2 regions of the Bradyrhizobium daqingense genome follow, and region 2 is predicted to be linked to the other one. Evidence: riboswitches for the same ligand, from Rfam matches in the RefSeq annotation. Region 2 holds a riboswitch; the other holds the start of a gene.
The links. Region 2 has a riboswitch for cobalamin ahead of metE (5-methyltetrahydropteroyltriglutamate--homocysteine S-methyltransferase). Riboswitches for the same ligand answer to the same signal wherever they lie in the genome.

Region 1 (4,827 bases), 3.5 Mb from region 2:
CGGCGCAACGCGCTGCCCTGCGAGCGCGGCACGCAACGCATCGCGCTCTGCCTCGCCGCAGGCGCCGCGACCGAACACATGCAGGCCAGCGCCGAACTGGCTTTCCTTGAGGTCGCAGACGAAGCGGTCGATCCGCGGAATCGCTTCGGCCGGCGCTGCCGATGCATCGAGGCCGAGATCATCTTCGAGGCCTGCGGCGCGCGCCTCGTCACGGATCGCCGCGATCAGCCGCTGGCGGCGCGCGGGATCGAGACCATCGGCCGTCGAATATTCGTCGAGCAGGCGTTCGAGCCGGCGCAGGCCTTCCGGCACGACGGACGCTGCAAGCGGCGGCGGCAGGTGACCGATGCTGACGGCACCGATGCGCCGCTTGGCCTGCGCGGCCTCGCCGGGATCGTTGACGATGAAGGGATAGATGATTGGGAGATCGCCGATCAGGGCCTCCGGCCAGCAGCCCGACGACAGCGCCACGGATTTTCCGGGGAGCCATTCCAGCGTGCCATGCGCGCCCATGTGCACCAAGGCATCGCGGCCCTGCTCCCGAAGCCAGAGATAGAACGCCACATAGCCATGGCGCGGCGTGCGGTTGAGATCGTGATAGTCGCCATCACGCGTCGTCGCGTCACCGCGCTCGGGCTGGACCGCGAGGATCGACTTGCCGCACGCGATAGCTGCGAAGTGGAACGCACCGTCGCGGCAGCTCGGATCATGCTCCGGCGCGCCCCAGGCTTGCGCGAGATCGTCCTGCAGGGATTTCGGCATGCGCGAGAGCGCCTCGCGATAATTCGCAACGCTCCAGGTGAGCTGCTGCTTTAGCAGCATCTCGCCGAGCGCGTGGACTGGCACAAGATCGAAGCCGACCTCCGCGAGATCGGATACCAGGGCCTCGACGGATGCCAGCGCATCGAGACCCACCGCATGCGCGATCTGATGCGGGCGCCCCGGATAGTTCGACAGCACGATCGCCAGCCGCTTCTCACGCGCGGGCTTCCCAGCAAGACGCCGCCAGGCGGCAACGCGCGCGGCAACTGCGTTCACACGTTCTTCGTCGGGCCGATGGGCCAGATGCGAGAATTGCAGATCGGGGTCGCGCTCCGCAGCGGATTTGAAGCTCACGACGCCCGCGAACAGACGGCCGTCGACTTCGGGCAGCACGACATGCATCGCGAGATCGCCGGGCGAGAGGCCGCGCAGCGAGTCCGCCCAGTCCTCCCGCCGCGCCGTCGAGAGCGCGACCTGGAACACCGGACAGGACGCGCCATCGAATGGCGTTGTGCCGTCATCACCCAGGGCCGAGAACGCGGTCGCATTGACGATCGCCGCCGCAGGATTTTGCGCCAGATGTGCGCGCAGCCAATCGGCAACGCCCGGGGCTTTCAGCGAGGTGACGAACACGCCATAGGCGTCAAAGCCCTTCGCACGCAGCGCGGCGATCAAGGCGTCGACCGGGCCGGTGTCGGCAGCGGTGAGATAGGAGCGATAGAAGGTCACCAGCGCCCGGGGCTTGCCCTCGCCGCTCCCCGGCGCAGCAATGACGCCGCGCGCGGGATCATAGAATCCCATCTCCGGCACGGTCATCTCGCCGACGACCGGCCCTGCATAGAGGCCTGAGGCCAGCGCGAGCTGCGCGATCGCCGCTTGTGCCGCAACCGGGCCACCGGTGTCGCAGAGCACCTTGAGCCGGCGCAGCGTCGAGACCGGCAAGGTGGAGTAAGCATCGAGCCGCGTGTCGTCGCGGCCGTCCGCCGGCAGCACGGCGAGCACGATGCCCCGATCCTTCGCCAGTTGCTGGAGCGCTGCTAGTCCATACGGCCAGTAGGACTCACCGCCGATCAGCCGCACCAGAATGCCGCGCGCCTGCGACAGCGTGCGCTCGATATATGTGTCGACCGACAGCGGATGACGCAGCTCCGCCAGATTGGCGAGCCGCAGCGACGGCAGGCTGCTGCGGCCACGCCGCCAGCCGGCCGCGAACGCGGCAAGGTCGGAATCCGAATACGAGAGCACCACGAGATCGGCCGGGTCCTGGCCGATGTCTCGTGGCGTCGCGGTCTCCTCCAGACCGCGGCTCTCGCGGAAGACGACGTGCATCAGATACCAGATCCCAAGAGACCAAGTCCCGCCTTGATCGCGGCCTCGTCGATATCGCCGTGCTCGCCGATCACGACGAGCTTCGACTGCCTGACACCTGCGCCCCAGGGCTTGTCGAACTGATGGCGCACGCGCTCGCCGACCGCCTGCAGCAACAGGCGCATCGGCTTGCCTGCGACCGCGATATAGCCCTTCGTGCGCAGCACATTCTGCTCGCGCGCCAGCTTCTGGACGGATGCCACGAGCGCATCGATGTCGGCCACTTCGGGCAGGTCGATCACGACGGACGCAAAGTCGTCGTGCTCGTGCTCCTCCTCGCCGTCATGATGCGATGGACGCGCGGCGAGATCGTTCTCCGCGGCAGCGCCCAGCCCGAGGATGACGCGCGCATCGATTGCACCGTCGGTGACGGGCAGCATCGGCACGGAGCGCGGCATCTCGGCGATGATCGCGGCCTTGGCGGCTTCGATCCCTGCGCTGCCGGCAAGATCGGCCTTGGTCAGCAGCACGATGTCGGCGCAGGCGATCTGGTCCTCGAACACTTCCGACAGCGGCGTCTCGTGATCGAGATTCTCGTCCGCGGCGCGCTGTGCTTCCACCGCAGCCGGATCCGGCGCGAAACGGCCGGCAGCGACGGCTTCGGCATCGGCCAGCGCGATCACGCCGTCGACCGTGATGCGCGAACGGATCTCCGGCCAGTCGAACGCCTTCAGCAGCGGTTTTGGCAGCGCCAGGCCCGAGGTCTCGATCAGGATGTGATCGGGCCGCACCGGGCGCGCCAGGAGCTGCTCCATGGTCGGAATGAAATCGTCGGCGACGGTGCAGCAGATGCAACCATTGGCGAGCTCGACGATGTTCTCCTCCGGACAGTTCGCGTCCGCACAGGACTTCAGAATCTCGCCGTCGACGCCCTCGCTGCCGAACTCGTTGACGAGCACCGCGAGCTTCTTGCCGCCGGGATTGGCGAGCAGATGCTGGATCAGCGTCGTCTTGCCGGAGCCGAGGAAACCCGTGACGACCGTCACCGGGACTTTTGTGAGCGAGTTCATTCGGCGGCCTCCGGCACGGCGGGAATCGGGGGAATGCGGGCAAGCGATTGCTTGCGGAAGATTTCGGGGCGGCTGCGCCAGGGCACGAGCCCGTCGGGCGCGGCCGCATAGGCCGCAGCGCCCGCGACCACGTCACGCGCATTCACGTCCGACAGGCGGCCATAGACATAGGACCAGCGGCCGGGCGCGCTGAGCGCGACCGAACAGCCCTGGCTGCAGGCCGACAGGCACTCGACCGGAACCACATTGACGCCGTCGGGCACGCCGGCGTCGAGGATCGCGCCATGCAGGCGCTTGCCGGGCGTGGTCTCGCCCTCGCCGAGCGTCTCGCCGGCGCGGCAGGTAATGCAGACGTGAAGTGTAACCGTCATCGCCTCTTCCAGAATAAACAGCGGGAAGCGAAGAGGCGCACGGACCGCATTCGAAAGGCCCGTTTCCCCGTCGCGGAACACCCCGTCCGCCGGTCCAAAATCGTCCGCGCTGGCAGGTCTCCCGGCTTGCGGAGCAGGGTTTTGCCCTTCGATCCCCGCCTTCCCGATTCCCTCTCGGGAGTCAGTGGCTTCGGGCATCTCTCCGGTCACGGTCGCGGGGGCGGCTGCATTTTGGACCCAAATCTTGTCGATTCGGGCCCTATCGCATTCCCTCTTCGCCTGTCATAGGACAGGAACCAACGCCGGCCCACCATTTGCCGCCGGCCGCCACTTGTCAAGCCGAAGGACCGGGACCGATGACGCCTGAACCGGAGACCCAAACGGGCGAGGAAACCGACGCCCGCCACGCCCAAAAAATGGCGAAGAAGAAGGCCGCCCGCGACAAGATCATGGCGACCAAGAGCGGCGAGAAAGGCCTCATCATCGTCCACACCGGCGCCGGCAAGGGCAAGTCCTCCTCGGCCTTCGGCATGATCGTCCGCTGCGTCGCCCATGGCTTTCCCTGCGCGGTGGTGCAGTTCATCAAGGGCGCATGGGATACCGGCGAGCGTCGGCTGCTCACCGGCCATTTCGGCGACCTCTGCCAGTTCCATGCGATGGGCGAAGGCTTCACCTGGGAGACACAGGACCGCGCTCGCGACATCGCCGCCGCGCGCGCCGGCTGGGAGAAGGCCAAGGAGCTGATCCGCGATGCAAACCTGCGCATGGTCGTGCTCGACGAGATCAACATCGCGCTGCGCTACGACTACCTCGACATCGCCGAGGTGGTCGAATTCCTGACGACGCAGAAGCCTGAGATGACGCATGTCGTCCTCACCGGGCGCAACGCCAAGGACGAGCTGATCGAGATCGCCGATCTCGTCACCGAGATGACGCTGGTCAAGCATCCGTTCCGCTCCGGCATCAAGGCGCAGGCCGGCGTCGAGTTCTGAAGGTACGATGGCGCGCGCATTGATGATCCAGGGGGCCGGCTCGGACGTGGGCAAATCGCTCATCGTCGCGGGCCTGGCGCGCGCCTTCACGCGGCGCGGCCTGCGCGTGCTGCCGTTCAAACCGCAGAACATGTCGAACAACGCGGCCGTCACCGTCGATGGCGGCGAGATCGGCCGCGCCCAGGCGCTGCAGGCCCTCGCCGCCGGCGTCGAGCCGCACACCGACATGAATCCGGTGCTGCTCAAGCCGGAGACGGATGTCGGCGCGCAGGTGATCGTGCATGGCAAGCGCATCGCGACGGCGCGGGCGCGCGACTATGCGGC
Region 2 (4,827 bases):
CATCGGCAAAATGGCCGCTGCCAACGGTTCTGCAATGAAATTTCGCACTTCACACGAAAAGATGTGAAAAAGATCGGTCTGGCTTTCTCTGGCCGATTTAGAAGAAGACGCAATGGAGTTCAGGGTAGACGCCCGCGCATAACTTAACCTTCTTACGCCCGGCAAGATTGATCGTTGATGTCGACCTGGGCAGGTGGAGCAGAGTTAAACAGGCGTTTTCCATGCTTCGAAATCTGGATCGATGACATGCAGACGAATGGGTGCCAGCTAAGCTAGGGTCGAGCCAGTCTGGTCCTCGACGTTTTCTTGCGTACGGCCCCTGAGCTTCCCGGCCTGCGCGCTCGGAAATGCGCAAGCGCTCAGCGGTATGCCGGGTCGCTACCGGTGAACGTCTCCCGGTAACTTCCTCGCCGGTTTCGTCTCACACCCAGTTCCTGGTGCCTTCGACGTTGCTATACTCACGCACAGTGGTGTCCTCACACCGGCTGGAGTGAAGGCGGGAAAACCACATCTCGCAAGCTCGTGCGCGCCGCTGACACTAGGCGGAACAAACGCAATCGCGCGGCCGACCTTCTTGCGACGGGCCGGACTGCTGCGAGAAAGGCACCCGGACCGTTGCGGAAGCTAAAACAAAGCAAGTGCCGAGCGCGTATGTCTTGCAGTCGGTCCGAGGCACTGGGCCATGGAGGAACTGCGGCGCGATGTTGCTCTGCGGCAGTTTACTCGGGCCTTCGCTCTCCTAAGTCTTCCTCTTCATTTGGCTCGGTGCGTTGGAACCAGGAGCCAGGGGCAAATTTCGCGATGCGCTTGGCAAAGGAGGATTGTGGCTCCCAATCCTGTCCTTCTCTCTTTTCGAAAGTGATGACCCCGTTGTGTGCAAAATAACGTGGTCCTTGGATACTACAATTCACCAAGAGCAGAACGCGCCACACGTCACCCGTCTCGGCCGGTTTGCCATTCCGCTTCGGTAAGTAGTCCACTCCAACTGGTTCAATGATAGTACAGCGGCCCTGCCGCAGAAGATCGCCGAGCCGGCCTTGCGGGGTGGCCACGAAGTTGAAGTTGGCCGGATCATGCAGAAAGCGAAGATTTGCGTCCCTTTCGCCATCTGCGACTTCACTGGCGATCAGGGAGAGCGCCAGGGCGCGCCAGCCCAATTCCATCGGCTTCGCATAAGTCGACGCAAGTTCAAACGTGCCGTCGAGGGCGATCTTCCAGGTGATAACGTACTGTTCGTCCGATTTGTTGTCCCGGTGTCTGGTCCACGAAACGAAAATAAAGTCGTTTTGGCCAAGTTCAATAACGCCCCACATTTGAGGCACGAACTGTGCCACCTTCGAGACATTGGAGATAATTTGTTCTATCGTCTCACCATCTTGCGCTCGCCAAGTTGACTTCAATCGTTCGACAAGGGGGCTGTCGCTGGCCCGAATATTATTGCTCATGGCAGCCGGCCAGGCGAGGCAGATTAAAAATCCGACCAAGCAAAGCCATAGCGCGGGTCTTCCAGACATTCTCTTCATAACCCTCGGCCTATCGCGTTTCATCCAAACATCTTGTAAAGCAGGCAACCTCGAACCTGCTATGAGCCATCGCAAGAAGTTTACGGGATGCGACGTGGCACCCGCTGGCTGTCCCGCGCGATCAGGCGCTCCCTGTATGTCATGCGCAGCTAACTTCCCCGACAGCGACTGCGTCAGTTGGCTGAGCTGGACCTGCCCAGCAGGAGGAGACTGGGCATGCCGAGGGTCTGCATTCTTCGTGCCAGGCAATAGGCGGAAATTTTCACAGAGTTTGTGTCGCTCTTGTCGACTTTCTGACCTTTGCACGTTTTCGGTGTTCCTATTCAGTGTATCCGCCGCAGCTTGTGCATCCTTGTCCCGCACCGGATATTTAGCAGAAGAGTTGAACGCCTCGATGCCGGATGCCTGATGGACGGAAGTGCGTTTGCCGCTATTGAGCTGTGTGGTTCGCTATCGTGCCGCCGGCGTTCGAGCTGCATGATTGCCAGCGGCACCAAGCCGGCTTGATCCCGGCTTTGAAGTCTGGGTGGCACGCAAATCAACCCCTCGCCTCGTATGTTGCTAAATTCCGCCACGTGCCTTGGCCTATTCGCTGCAGATCCTTTAGTTGAGAGAATAGCTGGCTAGCCGAGGTGCTGGGCGAAACTCTGGAAATCGCAAGGCCGCATCGAAAGCATTCTGATAGAAACGTCGGTACTCCCGCCGGAAGGCTGCTTCTGTCCCTTTCATCGATCTAGCGTGCGGCTCCGCCTCAAGGCAGCTCCGGATGCTATTCCGGTATCTGAGAAGGATATGTCTGATTATGACATCTCTGATTAGAGAATGTTTCTGGATGGTGGTAAGTCACAGAGATGCACGGTCATTCGGCTAGCAGATGTCGCAGATTAGCTTGCACATAATCTGAGAGGTTGACGGAAGAGTTCTCGTGCCGATAATCCAAGTCGTCGAGGTTCTCCGGTTCCCATTGATCCGGAGCTAAGAGGGAAGCCGGTGCAAATGCCGGCGCTGCCCCCGCAACTGTAAGTGGCGAGCCGCTGTCCAACGATGTCACTGAAGCCTGCACGGCTTCGGGAAGGCCGGACAGCAGCGATGACCAGCAAGCCAGGAGACCGGCCCCGACAATATATTGGTCCACGGGCGGGGTGTCTCGGTGGTACGCCAAGCAGCCGTCGCACGCGCGACTTCTCCTGCCTGCGTCCGCCATGGCCTTTGTCCCCAACAGGGGTTAACGCGATGTCTCCTCTCTCTCTTCCAGTTGCTACGCTCGGAACGCCACGCATCGGCCCAAGGCGTGAGCTCAAGCTCGCTCTAGAAAGCTACTGGTCTGGAAAGATTAGTGAACAGCAGTTGTACGAAGACGCATCCGGCCTACGCGCAGCGAACTGGGCTCGTCAAAAATCGCTCGGCGTCACGATCATTCCGTCAAACGACTTCTCGCTGTATGATCAGGTGCTTGATACAAGTGTCATGGTTGGCGCCATCCCGGAGATCTACGCCTCGAGCGGAGAATCCGTTTCGCTCCAGACGTACTTCGCCATGGCCCGCGGATCGCAATGCGGCGATCAGGATGCGAGTTGCGACCAGAGTACGCGGGGATCTGGCGTGCCCGCGCAGGAAATGACCAAGTGGTTCGATACCAACTACCACTACATGGTTCCCGAGTTTTACCGGGGACAGGCGTTCAGACTGTGCTCTCGCAAACCCGTCGAAGAGTATGAGGAAGCCAGGGCTCTTGGCTTTCAGACCCGCCCTGTCCTGATCGGGCCGGTCACATTTTTAAAGCTCGGCAAGAGTACCGATAGCGCGTTCCAGCCCCTCTCTCTCCTCGATGATCTGATACCTGTCTATATCGACCTTCTGCATGAATTAGCCAAACGAGGGGCAAGTTGGGTTCAGTTTGATGAGCCCTGCCTGGTCCTTGATCTGGATGAGGCGGCGCGACAATCGTTGCTGCACGCCTATAACCGGTTCGCAAAGGAGGGACCCGCTATCAAGATCATGCTTGCGAGCTATTTCGGCGCCCTAGGCGACAATCTGGATACTGCCTTGAGCCTGCCAATTTCCGGTCTGCACGTCGATTTGGTTCGAGCGCCAGAACTATTGGATCAGATCATTGCTGACGGCCGAAGTGATCTCGTCATGTCGCTCGGTGTCATCGACGGCCGCAATGTGTGGCGGTCGAACTTGCCGTCGCTCCGTCAGCGGCTGAAGCCCTCGATTGCGAAGCTTGGCAGGCACCGTGTACAGCTCGCTCCGTCCTGCTCGCTGCTTCACGTGCCGGTCGATGTTGAACTCGAGACCGGGCTCGCGTCCGACGTCAAGAGCTGGCTTGCTTTCTCGGTTCAGAAGATGCGTGAGCTTGCGATCCTGGCGCGGGTACTCGCAGGCGACCAGAATGTTGGGCTAGCTCTTGCCGAGTCGGAATGCGCCGCGACTGCCCGCCGGACCTCGCCGAAGATCCATAATGCCAACGTCGCTGTCCGAATGAGGGCGATCGATCAGACGATGCGCCAGCGCGCCACCCCGTTTGCCCGTCGTTCCGAGATCCAAAGGGAACGCTTTGGACTGCCGGCTTTTCCTACCACGACGATAGGATCGTTTCCGCAGACCGCAGCGGTGCGAAATGCTCGCGCGGCGCATGCGCGAGGTGCGATGAGCGAGGAGCAATACGACAGGTTCCTCAAAGAGGAGATAGCCCGCGCCGTACGTTGGCAGGAGGACATCGGTCTTGACGTCCTCGTGCATGGCGAATTCGAGCGTAATGACATGGTGCAGTACTTCAGCGAGCAACTCGCCGGCTTCGCATTTACAAGGAACGGATGGGTTCAGTCCTATGGTTCGCGCTGCGTTAGGCCCCCGATCCTGTTTGGCGATGTAGTGCGGCCGAAGCCGATCACCGTGGAATGGTGGCGCTACGCGCAATCACTAACTGGTAAGCCGATGAAGGCGATGTTGACCGGACCGGTGACGATCCTGAACTGGTCGTTTGTTCGCGATGATATTCCTAGAAGCGAGGTCTGCCGTCAGCTTGCGCTCGCGATGCGCGATGAAGTCCGCGATCTCGAGAATGCCGGTGCAGCCATAATACAGATCGACGAAGCTGCACTCCGCGAAGGATTGCCATTGCGCCGGTCGGACTGGAAGGCATATCTCGATTGGGCCGGAGATTGCTTCCGCCTCTGCTCATCGGGCGTTACCGATCAAACGCAAATCCATACACATATGTGCTACTCAGAGTTTAACGACATCATCGGTGCGATCGCTGCAATGGATGCGGATGTCATTTCAATCGAGACGTCGCGAT

Region 1: linked by a shared signal. The riboswitch ahead of LPJ38_RS19120 (DUF1636 family protein) and the one ahead of metE (5-methyltetrahydropteroyltriglutamate--homocysteine S-methyltransferase) in region 2 are both predicted to bind cobalamin.

What each region holds. Positions count from the first base shown of each region.
Region 1 covers NZ_CP088014.1:4,038,931-4,043,757, reverse strand. The annotation lists gene cobN (cobaltochelatase subunit CobN) at 1-2,091, opposite strand, end outside; gene cobW (cobalamin biosynthesis protein CobW) at 2,091-3,140, opposite strand; gene LPJ38_RS19120 (DUF1636 family protein) at 3,137-3,511, opposite strand; cobalamin riboswitch at 3,606-3,827, opposite strand; gene cobO (cob(I)yrinic acid a,c-diamide adenosyltransferase) at 3,868-4,503, shown strand; gene LPJ38_RS19110 (cobyric acid synthase) at 4,511-4,827, shown strand, end outside.
Region 2 covers NZ_CP088014.1:7,502,900-7,507,726, reverse strand. The annotation lists gene LPJ38_RS35745 (hypothetical protein) at 1-165, opposite strand, end outside; gene LPJ38_RS35740 (nodulate formation efficiency C protein) at 720-1,445, opposite strand; cobalamin riboswitch at 2,454-2,655, shown strand; gene metE (5-methyltetrahydropteroyltriglutamate--homocysteine S-methyltransferase) at 2,757-4,827, shown strand, end outside.